One region of the Azospirillum sp. 11R-A genome, then DNA from elsewhere that is predicted to be linked to it. Evidence: riboswitches for the same ligand, from Rfam matches in the RefSeq annotation. Region 1 holds a riboswitch; each other region holds the start of a gene.

Region 1 (7,054 bases):
GTTGACCTTCATGGTCCCGGTGACCGTCGATCTCGCCTCGCTGTCCACCGGCATGACGACGCTGGAGCGGGTGGCGACCATCGCCCCGAAGGCCAAGCGCGTCCTGGTGGAAAACGGCTTCTCCGGCCCGTTCTCCCAGCTGGAGGACAGCCAGTATGCTCGCCGCAAGGCGGAGATGGTGGAGCGCGAGGGCCTGCAGGTCATCTCCATGCAGCCCTGCACCGCCCCGGCCTGGGCGCGCCTGACCGGCCACCGGCTGGATCAGGTGGCGACGATGACCCGCGAGGATCTGGTGAAGCTGGGCATGACCCCGCCAGTCGCCTCCCGTTCGCTGATCATCATCCACGAATGGCTGCGCAACATGCGCCAGTCGCTGTCGCCCTACCTGCACGACGCCTTCCGCCAGACCCCGGCCACCGCGAAGGCGCGCTGAAGCCTGGGAACGAGCTGAGACGGACCTTCACGAAAAGCCCTTCTTCCCCGGCGGAAGAGGGGCTTTTTGATATCTGCGGGGCGCTCTTCTACGCGGCGCTTTGGGCCGGGCTGGCGCTGTAGAGATCTTCCTTCACCGGGGCCACCGACCGCACCTGATAGCCGGGCCGGGCGCTGAAGCGGCGGTTGGCACGTTCGCCGGCCTCGCGGTCCGACTCCGCCCAGACGAGATACTGGCGCCCCCGTGCCCATTCGACGGCCAGAGGGTGGGCAGCATCGATCTCGCCGATCTGCTGGTTCACCACGGTGACCAGCCATTCCTTGTCGCCGGGATTGCGCCGGTCGGTCAGGATCAGGATCTGCGGACGACGCTTCGACTGCGCTTCGGTCAGGCGCTGTTGCACCTCCGTCTGCTTCTTGCGCAGCTCCACCATCTCCCGGGTCAGTTCCTCGATTTCGGCATGGAGGGTCTCCTCCTCCCGATGCAGGCGGTGGATGGTGGCATCCAGCTTGTCGAGGTTGTTGCGGACGCCGCGGACGCGCTGGCGCGCCTGCGACACCCTCTGCTCGACGCTCATCAGGATGTTGCCGAGCCAGGCACCGATGGCGACGATGGCCAGGACGATGATGAAGTTGATCATCATGTGACGCCGCCCACCTTCGCCCGGGCGGTGGCGGGCGGCGTCGGCACGCCCTTGCCGGCGGCCTTGCCTCCGGCCCGCGCATCGCCACGCATGAACGTCTTCTGGAAACCCATTTTGAACGGGAAGGCCACATCGCACATCTGCTTGGCCTCGTCGAAGCTGGACGCCCAGACCTCGGCCACGTTCGTGCAGCGCCAGATGGGGTTGACTTGCGCCCGCTCACCGGCGGCGCGGGCAGCGGCAGACGCCTTCTCCTGCGTCACCGTCGCGACGAATTTCATCAGCCCGGCCTGCGGGTCGCCGACCTCATGCACGAACATCGGCGGCTGGTCCGAGAGGTCCCGGACCTGCTTTTCCGCCTTGCGGATATCGCTTTCCAGCCGGTTGCGGTCGGAAGACTGGCTGTTCCGGCGCTGGACCAGATGGTTCACCCGGTTTTGAAGGTCCTGCGCCTCGGCATGCAGGACGTAGATGCGGTTCTCGACCTGATCCAGGCCGCTGCTCTTTTCCATGATGTTCGGCAGGAAATCCTTCAGCATCATGGCGACCGGGACGGCAGCCAGCATGATGATGACGATGGCGATCAGGAACAGCGTCGTGTTCGACATCCGCCCGGCCGTCCTCCTACCGCAAATCCTGCCCGCGAATCCTGCCGAAGCCCGCATCACCCGACGCGGAAGCTGCACCGGCGCAGTAAAAAAGAGAATCAACGAACAATCCGACCCCGTCAACGAATCGTCACAGGTTGGTTCGAAATTCGTCGGAATGAGTCGGCCGGCTGTGGGTCAGGACAGCGCCATCCTTCAGGACATGGCAGTCTCAGCCACCCGCTTCACCGCGTCCCGCACCGGTCCGGGACGCCGCTCGTCGCCGAGCGTGGTGAACCAATGGTCCGGCGGATTGCGGCCGGCGGCGCGGTTCCAGGTCAGGGCGCGCAGCACCGCCACCGCCTCCGCCGTCGGCCGCACGGCGGGATCGATGCCGTTCATCACCGCCCAGATCCCGGCCCAGCAACGCCCGACCGACCAGGGATTATAGCCGCCGCCGCCGACCACCAGAACCCGCGGCGCCAGCGGAAGCAGCGCCGCCACAGCATCCCACAGCGCGCGGTTGGACAACTCCAGCCGGCTCAACGGATCCTCGGCCAAGGCATCGGCACCGGTCTGGATCACCATCGCCTGCGGACGGAAGGCACGGGCCAGCGGCAGGACCGCCGCCTCCATCACATGCTCCATCTCGCTGTCGTTGAAGCCCGGTGGCACCGGCAGATTGCGGGCCATGCCGCCGGCGCGTTCCTCCGCCTTGCCGGTGTAGGGCCAGCGCCCATCCTCATGGATCGACACAGTCAGCACCCGGTCGTCGTCGGCGAAGGCCTCCTCCACCCCGTCGCCATGATGGGCGTCGAGATCGACATAGAGGACCCGCTCCAGCCCATGGTCGATCAGTTCCAGAATGCCGAGAACCGGCGCGTTGAAATAGCAGAAGCCGCTGGCCCGGTCGCGCCGCGCATGATGCGTCCCGGCGGCCGGCGCATAGACAAGACCGGCCGGCCGGTCGCCGAGAATCCTGGCCGCCTGCAACGCCGATCCGCTGCTATGGGCCGGCCGCCGGTACATCTCGGCGAAGACGGGATTTTCCAGCTTGCCGAGATTGTGGCGGGTGGCGGTCGCCTCGTCGACCCGCTGCTCGGCCTCCGCCCGCTTCAGCGCGGCGATGTAGTCGGCGGTATGGAAGCGCGCCAGTTCGCGTTCGCTCGCCACATGGGTGTCGAGATAGACCTCGTCCGGCAGCCAGCCCATGGCGCGGCTGAGGTCGATGGCGGTCGACACGCGTGGAATCGCCAGCGGATGCTTCGGCCCATAGGTCGAGCCGCGGTAGATTTCCCCGCCGATGAACAGCGGTGTGCGAAAGGGCGTGGTCAGGACGGGCACTCCTCGATGCCCGTCAGAAACTAGGCGCCGCGGCGGTGCGGTCAAGCCGCCCGCTTCCGCATGCTGGAAGCGGCATCCGGCAATGCTTGCGGTCACGGATCGTCCGCGCCTATAGTCGCCGCCTTCACTGGGGGGAGCCGATGGGCGGCTGAGAGGTCCTGTTGCGGGACGACCCCTGGAACCTGATCCGGTTCATGCCGGCGTAGGGATCAGTGATGCGGGACCGCACCCTTTCCATCTCCGCCACTCCACGATGCATGCCCGCGTGCCTGCGATGACGCCGCTTTCGGTGACCATCGCGCGCGCGCGGCTGACCTATGGCGGCACGCTCCTGTTCTCCGACCTGACGCTGGAGCTGCCGGCCGGGCGGACCACCTGCCTGCTGGGGCCGAGCGGCGTCGGCAAGACCACGCTCCTGCGCATCCTTGCAGGTTTGGCCGAGCCGGAGCCGCCGACCGAGGTGGTCACCGGCGACCGGCGGCCGTTGGCCGGCCGGATCGCCTACATGGCGCAGCAGGACCTGCTGCTGCCCTGGCTGACCGTTCTCGACAATGTGCTGCTCGGCGACCGGCTGCGCCACCGCCGTCCCGATCCGGCGCGGGTGGAGCAGGCCCGCGCGCTGCTGGATCGCGTCGGTTTGGCGGGGCGCGAGCGCGACCGTCCCGCCGCCCTGTCCGGTGGGCAGAAGCAGCGCGTGGCGTTGGCCCGCACCCTGATGGAGGACAAGCCGCTGGTCCTGATGGACGAGCCCTTCTCCGCGCTCGACGCCATCACCCGGTTGCGCTTGCAGGAAACGGCGGCGGAGACGCTGGCCGGCCGCACCGTCCTGATGGTCACCCACGACCCGCTGGAGGCGCTGCGTATCGGCGACCGCCTGCATGTGATGACCGGCCGGCCGGCCATCATGGGGCCGGCGCTGGAGCCCTCCGGCCCGGTGCCGCGCCGGGTCGACGATCCGGACCTGCTGGCGCATCAGGCCGAACTGTTGCGGAGGCTGGCGGAATGAAGGCGCTACTGCGCGGCGCGATCACCCTGCTGGTGCTGGTCGCCGGCTGGCAGGCGCTGGTCTGGGCCACCGGGCTGCCGCGCTACCTGCTGCCCGGTCCGCTGGCGGTGGCGGACGCCATGCAGCGGCAGGCCCCTCTGCTGCTGACCCATGGCCTGACCACGCTGGCCGAAATTCTGATCGGGCTGGTGGCCGGCGTGGCGCTGGGCGGGGTCAGCGCTTTGCTGCTCGCGCGGTTCCGCACGGCACGGCGCTGGCTGATGCCGCTGCTTCTGGTCAGCCAGGCCATCCCGGTCTTCGCACTGGCGCCGCTGCTGGTGCTGTGGCTCGGCTATGGCATGGCGTCCAAGATCGCCATGGCGGTGCTGGTCATCTATTTCCCGGTAACGACCGCGCTGTTCGACGGGCTGCGGCGCACCGATCCCGGCTGGCTCGACCTTGCCCGCACCATGGGCGCCTCGCCCGCCGCGATCCTGTGGAGCATCCGCCTGCCGGCCGCCCTGCCCGCCTTCTGGTCCGGCGTAAGGGTGGCCGCCGCGGTGGCGCCCATCGGGGCGGTGATCGGCGAATGGGTGGGGTCGTCCTCCGGACTTGGCTACCTGATGCTGCACGCCAATGCCCGCATGCAGATCGATCTTCTGTTCGCCGCCGTGCTGGTGCTGGGGCTGTTCGCGGTGACGCTGTACGCCGCCGTCGATGCGCTGGCCCGCCGTGCCCTGCCCTGGCAACCCGATACCCAACCTGCCGAAGACGCCAACCCTTGAAGGGGGAGAGACACCCGATGAAGCATCTTTTCACCGCCGGCCTGATCGCCGCCGGCCTGATGACCTCGCTTCCCGCGCTGGCCCAGGACAAGCTGTCCGTGATGCTGGACTGGTTCGTCAACCCGGACCACGCCCCGCTGGTGGTGGCGCAGGAGAAGGGTTTCTTCAAGGATGCCGGGCTTGAGGTCACCCTGACCGCCCCGGCCGACCCCAACGACCCGCCGAAGCTGGTGGCGGCCGGCGGCGCCGACATCGCCGTCTCCTACCAGCCGCAGCTGATCCTGCAGGTGGCGGAGGAGCTGCCGCTGGTCCGCATCGGCACGCTGGTGTCCACGCCGCTGAACTCCGTCGTCGTGCTGCGCGACGGGCCGGTGAAGACGCTGAAGGATCTGAAGGGCCGCAAGGTCGGCTATTCCATCGCCGGCTTCGAGGACGCTCTGCTGGGCGCCATGCTGGAGAAGCAGGGGCTGAGCCTGAAGGACGTCGAGCTGGTGAACGTCAACTTCTCCCTCTCGCCATCGCTGCTGTCGGGCCAGGTCGATGCGGTGGTCGGCGCCTTCCGCAACTTCGAACTGAACCAGATGGAGATCGAGAAGCACCCCGGCCGCGCCTTCTATCCCGAGGAAGAGGGTGTTCCGCCCTATGACGAACTGATTCTGGTCGCCCGCAAGGACAAGGTGAACGACCCGCGCTTCAAGCGCTTCCTGGCGGCGGTGGAGCGGGCGACGCTCTACATCCTGAACCATCCGGAGGAATCGCAGGCTGCCTTCGTCAAGGGTCGGCCCGAACTGAACGACGAGCTGAACCGCCGCGCCTGGGCCGACACGCTGCCGCGCTTCTCCCACAGCCCGGCCGCGCTGGATGCCGAGCGCTACACCCGCTTCGCCGAGTTCCTGAAGGCCCGCGGTCTGATCAAGGCGGTGGCGCCGGTCGACCAGTATGCGGTGGTGGTGAAGTAACGGTCTCCCACGGCCCCTGCCATCCACCGACATTGCCATCGACCCCGGCGGAGCGTTACCTAGAGGGAAACCGCTCCGCCGGCTGATGGTGGACCGATCATAATGTTGGGAGACGCGAGGGCATGCCGATCAAGACCATCCTGCTGCACATGGCCAACGACGACGCCCACGCCAGCCGTCTGGCGGTGGCGGCGGCCCTGGCCAAGCGTTTCTCCGCCCATATCCAGGCGCTCTACATCGCCACCCCGGTGTCGATGCCGGCGGGCGCCACCGGCCGCGCCGCCTCCTACGGCTTCATGGCGGAGGCGACCGCAATCGCCCACGAGAATGCCGAGCGGATCGAGCAGGAGGTCCGCAAGTCGCTTGACGGACTGCCCTACGACTGGACGGTCGAAGAGGGCGACCACGTCGATCTGCTGGCCGAGCGCGCCGCCTATGCCGACCTGATCGTCGTCGCGCAATCCGCGGCGGTGCGGGCGGGCGAGCGGGTGTCGCTGCACCACATCCCCGACCGTTTGCCGCTGGAGACCGCAACGCCGGTCCTGGTCCTGCCGCCGAGGCAGCCGGCCGCGGCCCCCATCGGCCGCCATGTGCTGATCGCCTGGAAGAACACACGCGAATCCACGCGTGCGGTCCGCGCCGCCATGCCCTTCCTGGAGGCGGCAGAGTCCGTCACCGTGCTGACTGTGGAACCGCTCGGGCAACAGAGCAGGGAAGCCGCCACCCTGGTCGACTGGCTGCACCGCCACGGCATCGCCGCCCGTCCGCAGTCGGTCATCGCGTCCGGCGGAGAGGTCGGCGACATGATCCTGTCCTGCTGCACCGACCAGGGCGCCGACCTGCTGGTGATGGGCGCCTACGGCCACTCCCGCCTGCGTGAACTGGTGCTGGGCGGGGCGACCCGCACGGTGTTGGACGGGCTGGCTCTGCCGGTGCTGTTGGCGCATTGAAGGGGCGCGGGAGGGCTGTCGCCCTCCTGCACCCAACACGCACTCAGCCGAACAGCTGTCCGTGCAGCGCCTGCCAGCTTTCGCGGTCGGGCGCCAGCAGAAGGCTGCCATTCAGCAGCCCCGGCCGGTAGGGCGTCCCGTCGATCAGCGCCGAATAGCCGCCGGCCTCCGCATGCAGCAGGACGCCGGCCGCATGGTCCCACGGCATCAGCCGGTGATAGAGCGAGTAATGCGCCCGCCCCTCCAGCAGGCGCAGATACTCCTGGGCGGCGCTCGACAGGCACACGCGGTCAGCCAGCCCGACGCTGCGCTCTTCCAACTGGCGCCCCATCTCCGCGCTGCAAAAGCGCGTGGACAGTGCTCCGACC
Region 2 (7,054 bases), on a different contig from region 1:
GCCGAGATCACCATCTTCGTCCCGACCTCCATCGCGCTCTACATCCTCAACCAGAAGCGCGGTGAACTGGCCAAGATCGAAGAGCGTCACGCCTTCAGCGTGATGGTCCAGGCCGACGACACGCTGATCGCCCCGGATCACCGTCTGGAGCGCAACAAGGCCCGCCTGGCCGACGAGGACGCCCCGCTGGTCAGCGCCGACCGCGTGATGGCCGAGACCGACCGCGCGCTGGCCGCCGAGCCGGTCGACATGGTGGAAGAGCCGGAAGTCGAGACCGAGGCCGTCCAGGTCGAGGAGACCGGCGAGCGTGCCGAAACCAACGGCGAGGGCAATGGCGAAGATCGCCGCCGCCGCCGCCGCCGCCGCCGCGGCCGTGGCCGTGACCGCGAGGACGGCCGGACCGACGGCGACAACGCCGAGGGCGATGCCGAGACGGACGAGGGCGATCAGGATGCCGGCCAGGACGCTGGCCAGGACGCCGATGAGAGCGTTCTGCCGGTTGCCGCCGAAGCCATCCCCGGTGCCGCCATCTCCGAACCTGCGGCCGACTCCGCCGACGCCGACGCTGAAGGCGACGACGAGGATGAGGATGACGGCGAGGACGAGACCGGTGCCGATGCCGGCGAGCGCAACGGCGATGGCCGCAAGAAGCGCCGCCGCGGCAAGCGCGGTGGCCGTCGCCGGTCGCGCCGCGAGGGTGCGGAAGGCCTGGAGGGCGGCGAGGACGCCGGCGACCAGCAGCCCGCCGCCGCTCCGGTCCAGGGCGCTCCGGTCCAGACGGCGCAGGCTTCGGCCGAGGCGAGCGATCTCGACTGGATCCTGGCCGGCGAAGCCGCTCCGGCGGTCGAGGAAGCTCCGGTTCCGGTGACCGCGCCGGCCCCGGCTCAGGCCGAGACCGCCGCCAAGGCGCCCGCCAGGAAGGCGTCGCGCAAGCGCAAGGCCGCCGCCGAGGCTCCGGTCGAAGCCGCGCCCGAGCCCACCCCGGCGGTCGTCGCCGAAGCGCCGGCCAAGGGCCGCAAGCGCAAGGCCGCTGCCCCGGTCGAAGCGCCGGTGGAAGCCGTTGCCGAAGCCACGCCGAAGAAGGCGGCGCGCAAGCGCAAGGCCGCCGCCGAGGCTCCGGTCGAAGCCGCGCCCGAGCCCACCCCGGCGGTCGTCGCCGAAGCGCCGGCCAAGGGCCGCAAGCGCAAGGCCGCCGCTGCGGTCGAAGCGCCGGCGGAGACCGTTGCCGAAGCCGCGCCGAAGAAGGCGTCGCCGCGCAAGCGCAAGGCTGCTGCCGAGGCCCCGGCCGAAGCCGCCGCCAAGCCCACCCCGGCCGCCACGCCGGCCCCGGCTCCCGAGCCGGCTGCGGCTGACAACGACGCCGATGCCGACGCCGATGCCAAGCCGCGCCGCGGCTGGTGGAAGCGGTAAGCCCAACGGCCCAACCGGGACCTCTGGAACGGGAAAAGGCGCCGCAAGGCGCCTTTTCCTTTTCCCGGACGTTATCACCCCTGCCACAGGACAGGTCGGACCATGAGCAAGGCCTTCACCCGCGAGAACGACACGCAGGACGACGACGACCTCGACGATCCGGCACCGTTGCCGCAGGGCTTCAAGAACTACATGACCCCGCCCGGCTTCCAGCGCATGCAGGAGGAACTGCGCCACCTGCTGCGGGTGGAGCGGCCGAAGGTGGTGGAGGTGGTGTCCTGGGCCGCCGGCAATGGCGACCGCTCGGAGAATGGCGATTATCTCTACGGCAAGAAGCGCCTGCGCGAGATCGACCGCCGCATCCGTTTCCTGAACAAGCGGCTGGAATCGGCGGTGGTGGTCAATCCGCAGGACCAGAAGAACCGCGAACAGGTCTTCTTCGGCGCCACCGTCACCTATGCCCGCGAGGATGGGGCGGAGAACACCATCACCATCGTCGGCGCCGACGAGGTCGACCCCGACCGCGGCCATGTCAGCTGGATTTCCCCCATGGCCCGCGCCCTGCTGAAGGCGCGGAAGGGCGATCTGGTGGATGTCCGCACCCCGGCCGGGATGGAGCAAGTCGAAGTGCTGGAGATCCGGTACGCGGACTGACGGAAGGGGCGGCAACCCGCCCCCCGCCAGACTTTATTCTGCTGCCGGCTGGTAGATTTCCCCGCCCGACTGGCGGAACTTCTCCGACATCTCGGCCATGCCGGATTCCGCGGCGTCGCGGATTTCCTGCGTGATCTTCATCGAGCAGAATTTCGGCCCGCACATCGAACAGAAATGCGCGGTCTTGGCGCCTTCCGCCGGCAGGGTCTCGTCGTGATAGGCCATCGCCGTGTCGGGATCGAGCGACAGGGCGAACTGGTCGAGCCAGCGGAAGGAGAAGCGGGCGCGCGACATGGCATCGTCGCGCAACCGCGCCGCCGGGTGACCCTTGGCAAGGTCGGCGGCATGGGCGGCGATCTTGTAGGCGATGACGCCGGCCTTCACGTCGTCGCGGTCGGGCAAACCGAGATGCTCCTTCGGCGTGACGTAGCAGAGCATCGCCGTGCCGAACCAGCCGATCATCGCCGCACCGATGGCGCTGGTGATGTGGTCGTAACCCGGCGCGATGTCGGTCACCAACGGCCCCAGCGTGTAGAAGGGCGCCTCGCCGCACAGCGCCAGCTGCTTCTCGACATTGTGCTTGATCTTGTGCATCGGCACATGGCCCGGCCCTTCGATCATCACCTGCACGTCGCGCGCCCAGGCGATCTTCGTCAGTTCGCCCAGGGTCTCCAGCTCGGCGAACTGGGCGGCATCGTTGGCATCGGCCTGGCTGCCCGGCCGCAGCCCGTCGCCCATCGAGAGCGCCACGTCATAGGTCCGGCAGATCTCGACGATGTCGGCGAAATGGTCGTAGAGGAAATTCTCGCGGTGATGCGCCAGGCACCATTTGGCGATGATCGAGCCGCCGCGCGAGACGATGCCGGTCACCCGCTTGGCCGTCAGCGGGATGTGGGCCAGCCGCAGGCCGGCATGGATGGTGAAGTAATCGACGCCCTGCTCCGCCTGCTCGATCAGCGTGTCGCGGAACAGCTCCCAGGTTAGGTCCTCGGCCTTGCCCTTGACCTTCTCCAGCGCCTGATAGATCGGCACGGTGCCGATCGGAACCGGGGAGTTGCGCAGGATCCATTCACGGGTCTGGTGGATGTCGGCGCCGGTGGACAAATCCATCACGGTGTCGGCGCCCCAGCGGATCGACCAGACCATCTTCTCCACCTCCTCCTCGATGGAGGAGGTCACGGCGGAGTTGCCGATGTTGGCGTTGATCTTGGTCAGGAAGTTGCGGCCGATGATCATCGGCTCCGACTCGGGGTGGTTGACGTTGGACGGGATGATCGCCCGCCCGCGCGCCACCTCGTCACGGACGAACTCCGGGGTGATGAAGTCGGGGATCTCGGCACCGAAATCCTCGCCGTCGCGGGTAGCCTCAAGTGCTGCGGCGCGGCCGAGATTCTCGCGCACGGCGATGTACTCCATCTCCGCGGTGACGATGCCGGCGCGGGCGTAGGCCATCTGGGTCACCGCCACGCCGTCCTTGGCGCGCAGCACGCCGTTGTCGGCGGGCTCGACATCGCCGCGCGCCAGGATCCAGTCGCGGCGGTGCTTGGACAGGCCGGCCCGCACGTCGATGGCGACCGACTCGTCGGTGTAGGGGCCTGAGGCGTCATAGACGGTCAGCGGCGGCTCGCCGCCCGACAGCGCGATCTCGCGCAGGGCGACGCGCAGGTCGGGAAAGCGCGTGCCGGGCACATGGATTTTCCGCGACGACGGCAGCGGGCCGGTCGAAATGCGGATGGCGTTCTCGTTGAAGTCCTTAGGCATTGGGTTTCTCCGTCGGAGTTGGGCGGACAAACCCGGGACTGCGGACGGAGGTGCGGTATCTTCGTGCGGGCCGTTTCGGAATGGTTCCCCGACATGGCGGGGCCGATACGGCCGGACGGGGCGAGATTCGGCCCGTCACGAGGTCCCTCCCTTCGCCGGTATGACCCGGATCAGGTTCGAAGGGTCACCACGCTGCCGGCTTGCGCAGTGCGCCGTCCGGCCGTTGGTATCTCAGCCCCCTGTCGGGACCCCCCTGGAATGCGGCCCATCCTGCCGCCGACGGACGGTCGTGTCAAAAGGAAAGCGCTGCGGACGATCCGCCTGCCATATTGTGGAAATGCGTTACATCCAGCGCTTCGACCGCACATAGACCATCGGCAGCAAGGCCGACAACAGCATCAGCCCCAAGGCGCTGGCATAGCCGAAGGGCGACTGGCTGCCCGGCATTTCGGTGAAGTTCATGCCGCCGATGCTGGCGACCAGGGTCGGCGGATAGAGCAGGACGGTCAGGACCGACACGATCTTGACGATCTCGTTCTGCTCGACATTGATCTGGCCCAGAGCGGTGTCGAGCGCCAGGGCAACCTTGCCGGAGAGGAAGCGGGCATATTGGTCCAGCCCGCGCAGATCCTGCAGCGTGGTCTTGGCCCAGCGCCGAGTCGCCTTGCCGGCGTTCCAGCCATCGCCGCGCGCCAGGAAGTCGGTCATCCGGGTGAGGCTGGCCAGACTGATCCGCGCCTTGCCGATCAGATGGCCGGCATGGCCGATGCGCTTCAGCGTCTGCGCGTCGTCCAGCGTCTCGCCGCGGGAGCGCAGCTTGCGCCCGCGGAAATAGCGGCGGTTCAGCGCATCCATCTCCACTCCGGTCCGCCGCAGCACGACCGACGTGCGGTCGATCATCCCGTCCACCAGTGCGGCCAGCACCAGTTCGCCGCGGGATGCGGACACCTGCCCATGGGTGGCGCGGCGGCGGAAGGCCAGCAGGGCCTGCGGATCGATGTCGTGGATGGTCACCAGCCGCCGGCCGGCCAGCACGAAGCTGACGGTGGCGATGCGCGGCTCGTCGGTGTCGGCCCAGACCAGTGCGGTGACGGTCATGGTCAAGGCACCGCCGGCCACGCGCAGGCGGCTCGACTCCTCGATCTCCGCCATCTGCTCGCGGGTGGGCAGGCCGGTGCCGATCAGCGCCTCCGCCCGCGTCAGCTCGTCGGGCGTCGGGTTGATCAGGTCCAGCCACACGGCGGACTCGGGGAACGGGACCGACTCGTCCGCGGCCTCCCTGTCCCAGCGCAGCAGACCGCCGTCATTGACGAAAACATGCAGCAAGGCTGTGCTCCTTGCATTGGCGCGGTTCGGGCGCCCGACCTAGGTGACGCGGCCACCGCGCCGCGGCTTCGCCGGGGGCGGCGCCTTCTCCCCATCGAGGTCGAGCGACGCGCCCTCGTCCTTCAGCGCCTGCTCCAGCTTGCGGCGGAAGGCGCCGCCGTCCCGCTTGGCGTCGAGGAAATGGCCGACCGCCTCCTTCGCCGCATCGCTGTCATAGGGGACCTTGCCCAAAGCGGCCAGCCTGGCACGCTCCACCAGCTTCGGGTCCATCCTCTCCCGGATGGCCTTCATCTGGCGGAGCAACTCCTTGCGCAGATCGCTCATCGGTCCCCCATGACAGTCCCCTTCGGACAGCGTCAGGCCTTGCCGATCAGGGTGCCGGCGCCGCCCTCGGTGAAGATCTCCAGCAGCAGCGCATGCGGCACGCGGCCATCCAGGATAACAGCGGCATCGACGCCCTGCTCCACCGCGCCGATGCAGGTCTCGATTTTCGGGATCATGCCGCCCGAAGCGGTGCCGTCGGCGATGGCCTTGTGGGCATCCTCCAGTGACATCTTCTCGATCAGCTTCTTTTCCTTGTCGAGCACACCGGCGACGTCGGTCAGCAGGAAGAAGCGCGCCGCCTTCACCGCCGCCGCGACCGCGCCGGCCGCCGTGTCGGCATTGATGTTGTAGGTGTCGCCGTTCACGTCGAAGCCGACCGGCGCGATCACCGGGATGATGTCCGACTGGGCGAGCGCATGCAGGATCTGCGGGTTCACCTTGTAGGGCTCGCCGACGAATCCCAGGTCCAGCACCCGCTCGATGTTGCTGTCGGGATCGCGCTGAACGCGCTCCAGACGGCGGGCGGTGATCAGGTTGCTGTCCTTGCCCGACAGGCCGACGGCACGGCCGCCGGCGCTGTTGATGGCGGCGACGATCTGCTTGTTGATGGAGCCGGCCAGCACCATCTCGACCACCTCGACCGTCTCCTTGTCGGTGACGCGCAGGCCGTCGATGAAGCTGGACTTGATCTTCAGCCGCTCCAGCATCTGGCCGATCTGCGGGCCGCCGCCATGGACGACCACCGGGTTGATGCCGACCTGCTTCAGCAGGACGATGTCGCGCGCGAACAGCTCCGCCAGGCTGGCGTCGCCCATGGCGTGGCCGCCGTACTTGATGACGAAGGTGCTCCCGGCATAACGGCGCATGTAGGGCAGCGCTTCGGACAGGGTACGGGCCTTGGCGAGCCACTCGTCACGGGTGGGAGTCTGCACGGGAGGATGCCCTTTGTCGGGGTGGAGTGTCGGGCTTCTTTAACGGAAAGGCCGGCCGGTTGCCTAGGGGGCAATTTAACGGTCACACACCCCCGTGACGGCCTCCCGCGGCTGCGGTGGCCGTGCCGCCGGCTGGACGCCACAATCCGGCCAGCCGCGTCATCGGCTGCGTCAGCGCGGTCACCGCCACCGCCATCAGCACCATCGCCGAGAAACAGGGGCCGGACAGCACGCCGGCCTCCAGCAGGAGGGTCAGGACGATGACCTCCATCAACCCCTTGCACGGCATCAGCGTGCCGAGCCGGAGCGCATCGGGCCAGCTTTCGCCGGTCCAGCGGGCGGGGAGCGTGGTGCCGGCCATCTTGCCGGAGATGGTGGCGAGGCTGGCGAGGGCGAAGACGGTCCATTGCGCCGGATCGTCCAGCGTCAGGTTCACCTTCAGCCCGGTCAGGGTGAAGAAGAAGGGCAGCAGGATCAGCGTGGCGAAATGCTCCAGCCGGTCGAGGATCGCCGCCGCATAGCGGCGCGGCATCGCACTGCCGGCAATGAAGGCGCCCAGGATGTAATGCAACCCGATCAGTTCGGTCACCGCGGCCGACGCCAGCAGCGCCGCGCAGGTCACCACCACCGCGGTGTCGCCCATCCGC
Region 3 (7,054 bases), on a different contig from region 1:
TCGAATGCGAATGGTGGCGTGGGCAAGGGTCGCTGGGGCCGGCGGTGCGCGACTATTACCGTGTGGAGGATGACGGCGGCCGGCGGTTCTGGCTGTTCCGCGCCGGCCTGTACTGCCCTGACGAGACCCCGCGCTGGTTCCTGCACGGGTTTTTGGCGTGAGGTGTCGGGCCGCCGCCCGCTCACCCCGCCCGGTCGAGCTGCTTCAGGAAGGCGATGTAGCGGTTGATGTCCTCCATGCGGCGGGCATGATCGTTCATGTCGGACAGGCGGCCTTCGATGGCCTTCTGGGCGCCCTCCACCTCATCGATCACCCCATGGATGTCGGTCTGCAACTCCTGCGAGGCGGTGGCGGCCTCGTCCATGCGGGCGCTGGTGTCGTCGAGCTGGCCGCCGACGGAGCGGACGGAGGTCACCACCTGGTCGATGGCGCGGCGGGTGTCGGCCAGCGTCTGCTTGGTGTCGTTGGCCAGCTTGCGCACCTCCGCCGCCACCACGGCGAAGCCCTTTCCGGCCTCTCCCGCACGGGCGGCCTCGATGGTGGCGTTGAGCGCCAGCAGGTTGGTCTGGCTGGCGATGCCGTCGATCACCGCCAGCACCTTCTCGATGCTCTTCACCACCGTGGACAGCTGGTTGAATTCGCGGACCAGCGCCTCCTTGCGGTCGGCGTGGCCGTCGAACAGAGTGGCGTGGCGGTTCAGCGTCGCCTCGATCGCCGACATCGAGCCGCCGATGCGCGCGGCATAGCTGGCGGTCTCCTGCACGCCGCCGGTCAGCGTCACCAGCGCGTCGAGATAGCTGTGCATCCGCTCGATCACGCTGTTGCGGATGCGGCTCAGCAGCTCCAGCCGGTTGTAGCGGGTGGCGATGAAATAGCTCTGGAACCGGGCGTAATGCACCGGGAAACGGTCGACCATGTCGTCGGAGAAGGCGGCGCCGGGCGGCACCTCGAAGAACATCAGCGCCGACAGGGTCTGGTTGATGTTGATGCCCAGCAGCTCGCCGAAGGTGGAGAAGCCGGCGGCGGCCAGCCCGTCGAAGGCATGGACCCGCGACAGCTGGTCGGGGTTGTTCAGCCGGCGCAGGATGCAGTCGTTCAGGATGGCGCCGACCGGCCGCGGCTTGTTGCGCAGATAGGCCGAGAGGTCGTCCTCCGTCTGGCGGACGAAGTCGGTCGCCTCCACCAGGCACAGCGAGTCGCCGGGATTGACGTCGCAGTAGAAGGCGACCTCCCCCTTCTCGAAATCGAAGCCGGAGATGGAGCGGACGAACAGCTCTCCCTCCATCTCGATGGCGAAGGTGTTCTTCGCCAGCTTGCCCGGCAACTCCTGCGGCTTGCAGCGCAGGGATTTGGCGAGCGCGTCGATGAAGCCGACGACCTCGAAGCCGTCGCGGTCGATCACGCTGCGCACGATGCGGCGCATCGGGTCGGCGTCGACCACGGCGAAGCGGGTCTGGGTCGGCCGGAAATTCTGCGACTTGAAGATGCCGTAGCGGATGCCGGGCGCCATCTTCAGGAAGATCGTCACCGCCACGTTCTCCAGCACGCGCTGGCCGTCGAACAGATGGGTGTTGCGGAAGTCGAGCTTGCCGCCGGCCGAGCCGCCGATGAACAGGCAGGGGAAATGGCCGGAGCGGTAGACCGCCTCCATGAACCAGCTTTCGCTGGCCGACAGCCCGTCGATGAAGGTCAGCGCCACCGTGTCGTGGCTGTCGACGGGGAAGGGGACGCGGATGCGGTCGAGCTCGCCGCGGATCGCCTCAACCCGGGCCGGCACGTCGCGCGTCGGGCGGCCGCCGCGCAGGTCGTCGCAATGCAGCGGGACCGACTGGATGCTGACCCCGGCGAGCAGGCGCGGGCTGAAGGATTGCAGCACCACGCTGTCCCAGCGGTCACCGGCCTTGCGGTAGAGCGGCTGGCCCTCGGTCGCGCACAGTTCGCCCGCGGTGGAGACCAGCACCAGCTGGGTCGCCGCCGGCAGGGCGGAGCGGACCGCCCGCGCGGTGGCGGCAAAATCGACATGCGGCGACACGAAGCCGACGACCAGCGCCGGCGCCCCGGCGGCGAAACTCAGCCCGTCCAGCGCCGCGGCACCGATCTGCCCCGCCGGCAGGCACAGGCTGCGGATCGGCTGTTCCGCCGGTCCGGCGGCGTGCGCTGCCGGTTCGGACCTGCCGGCTGGGGTGCCGACCGGGGTGCCGGGGACGGGGGAGGTCGGGGAGTCCGAGCGGAAGAAAGACAGCATGCTGGCGAATCCTCGGTCGTCTTTGTTGTTCATCCCGCGCATTGGCGGCGCCCGTTTTCTGCTGTGAGTGCCCGGGTATGGCTCATTTTGCCGACAATTTAGCTGCCGATTGGTAGCGTTTCCTGTCGGGGGGACTCCGTATCCGGCTGCGGCCTGTCGCCGCATCCATCGTCTGGTTGGGCTGCAGGCAGATGCGGCGGGCCGGGCGACGGTCGATTCCGCTTGTGGGGCCAGCGGAACATTGGCATAAGGCAATCCATAGGCCTGGGGTGCCGTGCGGTGGTCGCGCGGCTGAGAACACACCCATCGAACCTGTCTGGGTAATTCCAGCGAAGGGAGCCGCCGCATGATCCATGCGCCAGAACCGCATCCATATTCCGTTTCCGCGCCGGGACTCCGTCCTTCCGTTGCTGTCATCGGCGCCGGTTGCATCGGCCTCGCCATCGCCTGGAGGCTGGCGTCGGCCGGCTGCCGCGTCGATGTCTTCGAGCGGGGGGAGGCCGGGCGCGGCGCCACCCATGCCGCCGGCGGCATGCTGGCCGCCTGTGTCGAAACCGAGCCGGGTGAGGAGGGGCTGCTGCCGCTGACCCGCGCGTCGCAGGCCCTGTGGCCGGACTTCGCCCGCGATCTCGAAGCGGCGAGCGGCATGGCCGTCGACCTGCGCAGCGAAGGCACGATGGTCATCGCGCTGACCGCCGACGATGCCGCGAAGGTCCGCTTCCTGCACGGGTTCCAGCGCGATCTGGGATTGCCGGTGGAGTGGCTCAACGGGGCCGAGGTGCGGCGGCGCGAACCCTTCCTGCAACCGGGTGTTGCCGGCGCCCTGTTCTGTGCCGGCGACCATCAGGTCGACAACCGCAAGGTCGCAGCCGCCTTGCGCCGCGCCGCCGAGGCTGCCGGCGCCCATCTGCATGAGCGGTGCGGCGAGGTGGCGCTGGCGGTGGAGGGCGGGCGCGCCGTCGGGGTGCGGTTGGCTGAGACGCTGCACCGGGCCGACCAGGTGGTGCTGGCCGCCGGGGCGTGGTCGGCCGGGGTGCCTGGGCTGCCGCCCGCCGCGAAGCCGCCGGTACGTCCGGTGAAGGGGCAGATGGTCTGCCTGCGCATGGACCCCCGTCAGCCGCTGCTGCGCCATGTGGTGTGGACGCCCGGCACCTACCTGATCCCGCGGCTGGACGGCCGGCTGCTGATCGGCGCCACGACGGAGGAGCGCGGCTTCGACGACCGCCTGACCGCCGGCGGCCAGTTCGCCCTGCTGGAAGGAGCGTGGCGGGCGCTGCCGGGCATCGCCGAGCTGCCCATCGAGGAAGCGTGGGCGGGTTTCCGTCCCGGCAGCCGTGACGATGCGCCGATCCTGGGCGAGAGCGGCATTCCCGGCCTGATCCACGCCACTGGCCACCACCGCAACGGCATCCTGCTGACCCCGGTGACCGCCGACGGCATCGCCCGTCTGGTGCTGACCGGCGAGACCGACCCGCTGCTGCGCCCCTTCGCCGCCGACCGCTTCGTCGCCGCGGGAGCCGCCGCATGACCGCCGTTTCACGTGAAGCCATCCGCGTCAACGGCCGCGAAGAGCCGCTGTCCGCCGCCTCCGTCGCCGAGTTCCTGGCCGGGCGCGGCATCGCCGCCGGAACACTCGGCGTCGCGGTCGCTCTGAACGGCGCCGTGGTCCCCCGCCGCCGCTGGCCGGAGACTCCGCTTCAGCCCGGCGACAGCCTGGAAATCGTCCGCCCCATCCAGGGCGGCTGACCCTGAATTTCCCTCTCCCGTGACCAGCCCGGGAAGGATCCCCTCTCCCCCCCCCCCCGGGGGAGAGGGGGAATTCCCCAGGCCAGTCAGAGGAGAGGGCTTTTGCAAAAGGCTCTCCCCATGCCCACCGACACCCTCACCATCGCCGGGCGCAGCCTCGGCTCGCGGCTGTTCCTCGGCACTGCCGGCTATCCGAACCAGCAGGTGATGCTCGACGCGCTGGCGGCCAGCGGCAGCGAACTGGTCACGCTGGCGATCCGCCGCATCAGCCTGGACGGCTATTCGGAAAGCCTCGTCGACGTGCTGGCCCGCGCCACCGCCCGGCGCCCGAACGGGCCGGTCGGGCTGCTGCCCAACACCGCCGGCTGCATGACCGCAAAGGAGGCCGTGCTGACCGCCCAGCTGTCGCGCGAGGCGCTGGACACGTCCTGGATCAAGCTGGAGGTCATCGGCGACCGCGAACTGCTTTATCCCGACGTGGAGGAGTTGCTGCGCGCCACCGAGGAGCTGGTGAATGACGGCTTCGTCGTGCTGCCCTATTGCAACGACGATCCGGTGACCTGCCGCAAGCTGGCCGACCTGGGGGCGGCGGCGGTGATGCCGCTGGGGGCCTTCATCGGCTCCGGCATGGGCATCCGCAACCCGCACGCCATCGAGACGATCTGCGCCCGCAGCCCGGTGCCGGTGGTGCTGGATGCCGGCATCGGCACCGCGTCCGACGCGGCGCTGGCGATGGAGCTTGGCTGCGCCGCCGTTCTGCTGAACACCGCGGTGTCGAAGGCGCGCGACCCGGTGCGGATGGCGGCGGCGATGCGCGACGCGGTCAATGCCGGCCGCGCCGCCCATCTGGCCGGCCGCATGCCGATGCGCGCCCATGCCGAACCGTCCAGCCCGCAGATGGGCCTGATCGGCGGCTGATACCGGCCAATTGCGGAGCAACCGGAGGGCGGCCGAGGTGGGCAAGGTGACGCGCACTCCGTTCGGCCGCTTGATCCGGCGGGGCGGCTGACGCAGGCTGTGGCGCACCGCCTCCCTTGGCGCCCCTCCCCCTTGGCACCCCTCTGCCGGAGACCCTTCCCTTGCCCGCCATTTTCGAACCCCGCACTCCCGACTGGAAGGCGCGCTGCTTCGCGTCCTTCGAACAGCAGCCGATCTGCAAGACGCTCGGCATCGAACTGGCGGCGATGGAGCCGGGCTTCTGCGAGATGCGCTTGCCCTTCCGTGCCGACCTGACGCAGCAGCACGGCTTCTTCCATGCCGGCATGGTCAGCACGCTGGCCGACAATGCCGGCGGCTATGCGGCGCTGAGCCTGATGCCGGCCGGGGCGGAAGTGCTGGCGGTGGAGTTCAAGATCAACCTGATGTCGCCGGCCAAGGGCGACGTCATGATCGCCCGCGCCCGCGTGGTGAAGCCGGGCCGCACCCTGGTCATCACCCAGGTCGAGGTGTCGATGCTGGACGGCGGCGTCGAGAAGGACTGCGCCCTGATGCAGCAGACCACCTTCTGCGTGATGCCGAAATGACGTTTCAACCGGTTCGAAAGGGCTTTTCCATGCTGTCTGCCCGTCTGTTGTCCGTGCCTGCCGCCCTGCTGCTGGCCGGCGGCATCGCCGTTCTGGCCGCCGCCCCGGCCGAGGCCAAGGACCCGCCCTCCTGCGCCGCCATCTCCTTCCGCTCGCTGCCCAGCGGCGCGCCGGACGGCGAACAGGATGCCGGCCTCTACAAGTCGCGCTTCGGCAAGATCGAGGTGAAGGCCGACGTCAAGGGCGGGCAGGCGACCACTTACTACATGGTGCTGAACGGCAAGAAGGTGGACGGCCCGGCCAACCCGCCGAAGATGTCGGAAGCCTGCCTGAAGTCCAAGCACGTCAAGGTCCCCGTCGCCAAGCAGACCCAGGGCACCTGCACCGGCAGCCGCTTCCGCGTCGTCGTCGACCGGTCCAGCGGCAAGCCGGTCGCCGCCTTCTTCGGCCTGCAGGGCGAGGACTGGGCCTATTGCAGCGCGACGACGCTGTAAGAACGTAAGCCTGAAAGGGGGGCGGAGGAACCCGCCCCCCTCATCTCTTCAGATCGCCAAAGCCTTCACCCGCTCCCGCAAGGTCTGCCGCGCCGCTTCCGCCTCGGTGCGGGCGGTGGTCAGGTCGCGGGCCAGGCCGTCCAGCCGGTTTTCCGCCTCCGCCATCTTCGCCAGCGTGCGCTTGTGCAGGTCGCTGCCGGCCGGCAGGGCCTTCAGGTTCTCGCGCAGCCGGTCCTGGTCGGCGATGCGCTCGGTCCGCTCGCGCTCCAGTTCGGCGATGCGGCGCTCCTTCTCGGCGACGGCGGACCGCAGGCCGGCCAGCGTGGTCAGCGCCTGACGCACCTCCGGCGGCAGTTCGGGGGCGGAGGCGCGGGCGGCGATCTGGTCGGCGCTCAGATCGGTCAGCACGATCCGTTCCTGCCGCGGCCGTTCCAGCGTCGCGGTCAGCGTCACCGTCTTGCCGGCCGGCACCGCCAGCGGCAGGCGGTAGGCGCCGGCCGTCGCCTCCGGCTTGCCGTCCGCCGGCTCGGCGAGGTCCCAGCCGGGACGGCGCGGATGCTCGATCACCACGCTGCGGTCGGCGTCCGGGGCGCCCGCCACCGTGTAGGTGGTGCTCTGCCGGTCGGTGACCGACAGGGTCAGCACGCCGTCCGCAAGGGCGGCGCGGGACAGCCGGCGGCTCGGCTTCTCCTCGCGGTCGATGGTCACCGCCTGATCGACGGCGAAGGAGAGCAGGCGGCTGTCGCCCGCCGGCAGGGTCGCCATGCGCGCGTCGCCGACATAGGCGCTGGTCTCCGCCCCGGCACCGCCAGTGCGGTCGTAGAAGGTCAGCAGCCCCGGCGGCAGGGCGGTGTCGCCGTCGTTGCGCAGCCGCAGCGATGCCAGCGGGTGGCGGGCATCGGTGCCCGGCTGGTAGAGCGCCACCCGCTCGACCGGCAGGCTGCGGACGGCGATCGGCATCATCAGCGTCCCGCCGTTCGGCACGCTGACCGGTTGCGGGTAATGGAACAGCACCTGGGCGCCTTCCGAAGCACCGGCATCGGCAC

Evidence for each region. A riboswitch is a leader RNA that binds a small molecule or an ion and turns the genes downstream of it on or off. The one in region 1 is predicted to bind thiamine pyrophosphate.
Region 2: linked by a shared signal. The riboswitch ahead of thiC (phosphomethylpyrimidine synthase ThiC) and the one ahead of VH569_RS15865 (ABC transporter ATP-binding protein) in region 1 are both predicted to bind thiamine pyrophosphate.
Region 3: linked by a shared signal. The riboswitch ahead of thiO (glycine oxidase ThiO) and the one ahead of VH569_RS15865 (ABC transporter ATP-binding protein) in region 1 are both predicted to bind thiamine pyrophosphate.

The regions. Positions count from the first base shown of each region.
Region 1 covers NZ_JBCEBL010000010.1:108,634-115,687, reverse strand. The annotation lists gene VH569_RS15885 (hypothetical protein) at 1-433, shown strand, start outside; gene VH569_RS15880 (hypothetical protein) at 522-1,076, opposite strand; gene VH569_RS15875 (hypothetical protein) at 1,073-1,807, opposite strand; gene VH569_RS15870 (acetoin utilization protein AcuC) at 1,880-3,007, opposite strand; TPP riboswitch at 3,128-3,234, shown strand; gene VH569_RS15865 (ABC transporter ATP-binding protein) at 3,282-4,013, shown strand; gene VH569_RS15860 (ABC transporter permease) at 4,010-4,777, shown strand; gene VH569_RS15855 (ABC transporter substrate-binding protein) at 4,795-5,736, shown strand; gene VH569_RS15850 (universal stress protein) at 5,859-6,686, shown strand; gene VH569_RS15845 (inositol monophosphatase family protein) at 6,730-7,054, opposite strand, start outside.
Region 2 covers NZ_JBCEBL010000003.1:352,259-359,312, forward strand. The annotation lists gene VH569_RS07380 (Rne/Rng family ribonuclease) at 1-1,410, shown strand, start outside; gene greB (transcription elongation factor GreB) at 1,513-2,064, shown strand; gene thiC (phosphomethylpyrimidine synthase ThiC) at 2,098-3,825, opposite strand; TPP riboswitch at 3,956-4,090, opposite strand; gene VH569_RS07395 (magnesium transporter CorA family protein) at 4,168-5,151, opposite strand; gene VH569_RS07400 (hypothetical protein) at 5,191-5,475, opposite strand; gene argB (acetylglutamate kinase) at 5,508-6,407, opposite strand; gene VH569_RS07410 (cation:proton antiporter) at 6,490-7,054, opposite strand, start outside.
Region 3 covers NZ_JBCEBL010000037.1:5,563-12,616, reverse strand. The annotation lists gene VH569_RS31460 (DNA polymerase Y family protein) at 1-161, shown strand, start outside; gene VH569_RS31455 (methyl-accepting chemotaxis protein) at 182-2,245, opposite strand; TPP riboswitch at 2,501-2,600, shown strand; gene thiO (glycine oxidase ThiO) at 2,592-3,773, shown strand; gene thiS (sulfur carrier protein ThiS) at 3,770-3,991, shown strand; gene VH569_RS31440 (thiazole synthase) at 4,112-4,909, shown strand; gene VH569_RS31435 (PaaI family thioesterase) at 5,071-5,514, shown strand; gene VH569_RS31430 (hypothetical protein) at 5,544-6,008, shown strand; gene VH569_RS31425 (hypothetical protein) at 6,057-7,054, opposite strand, start outside.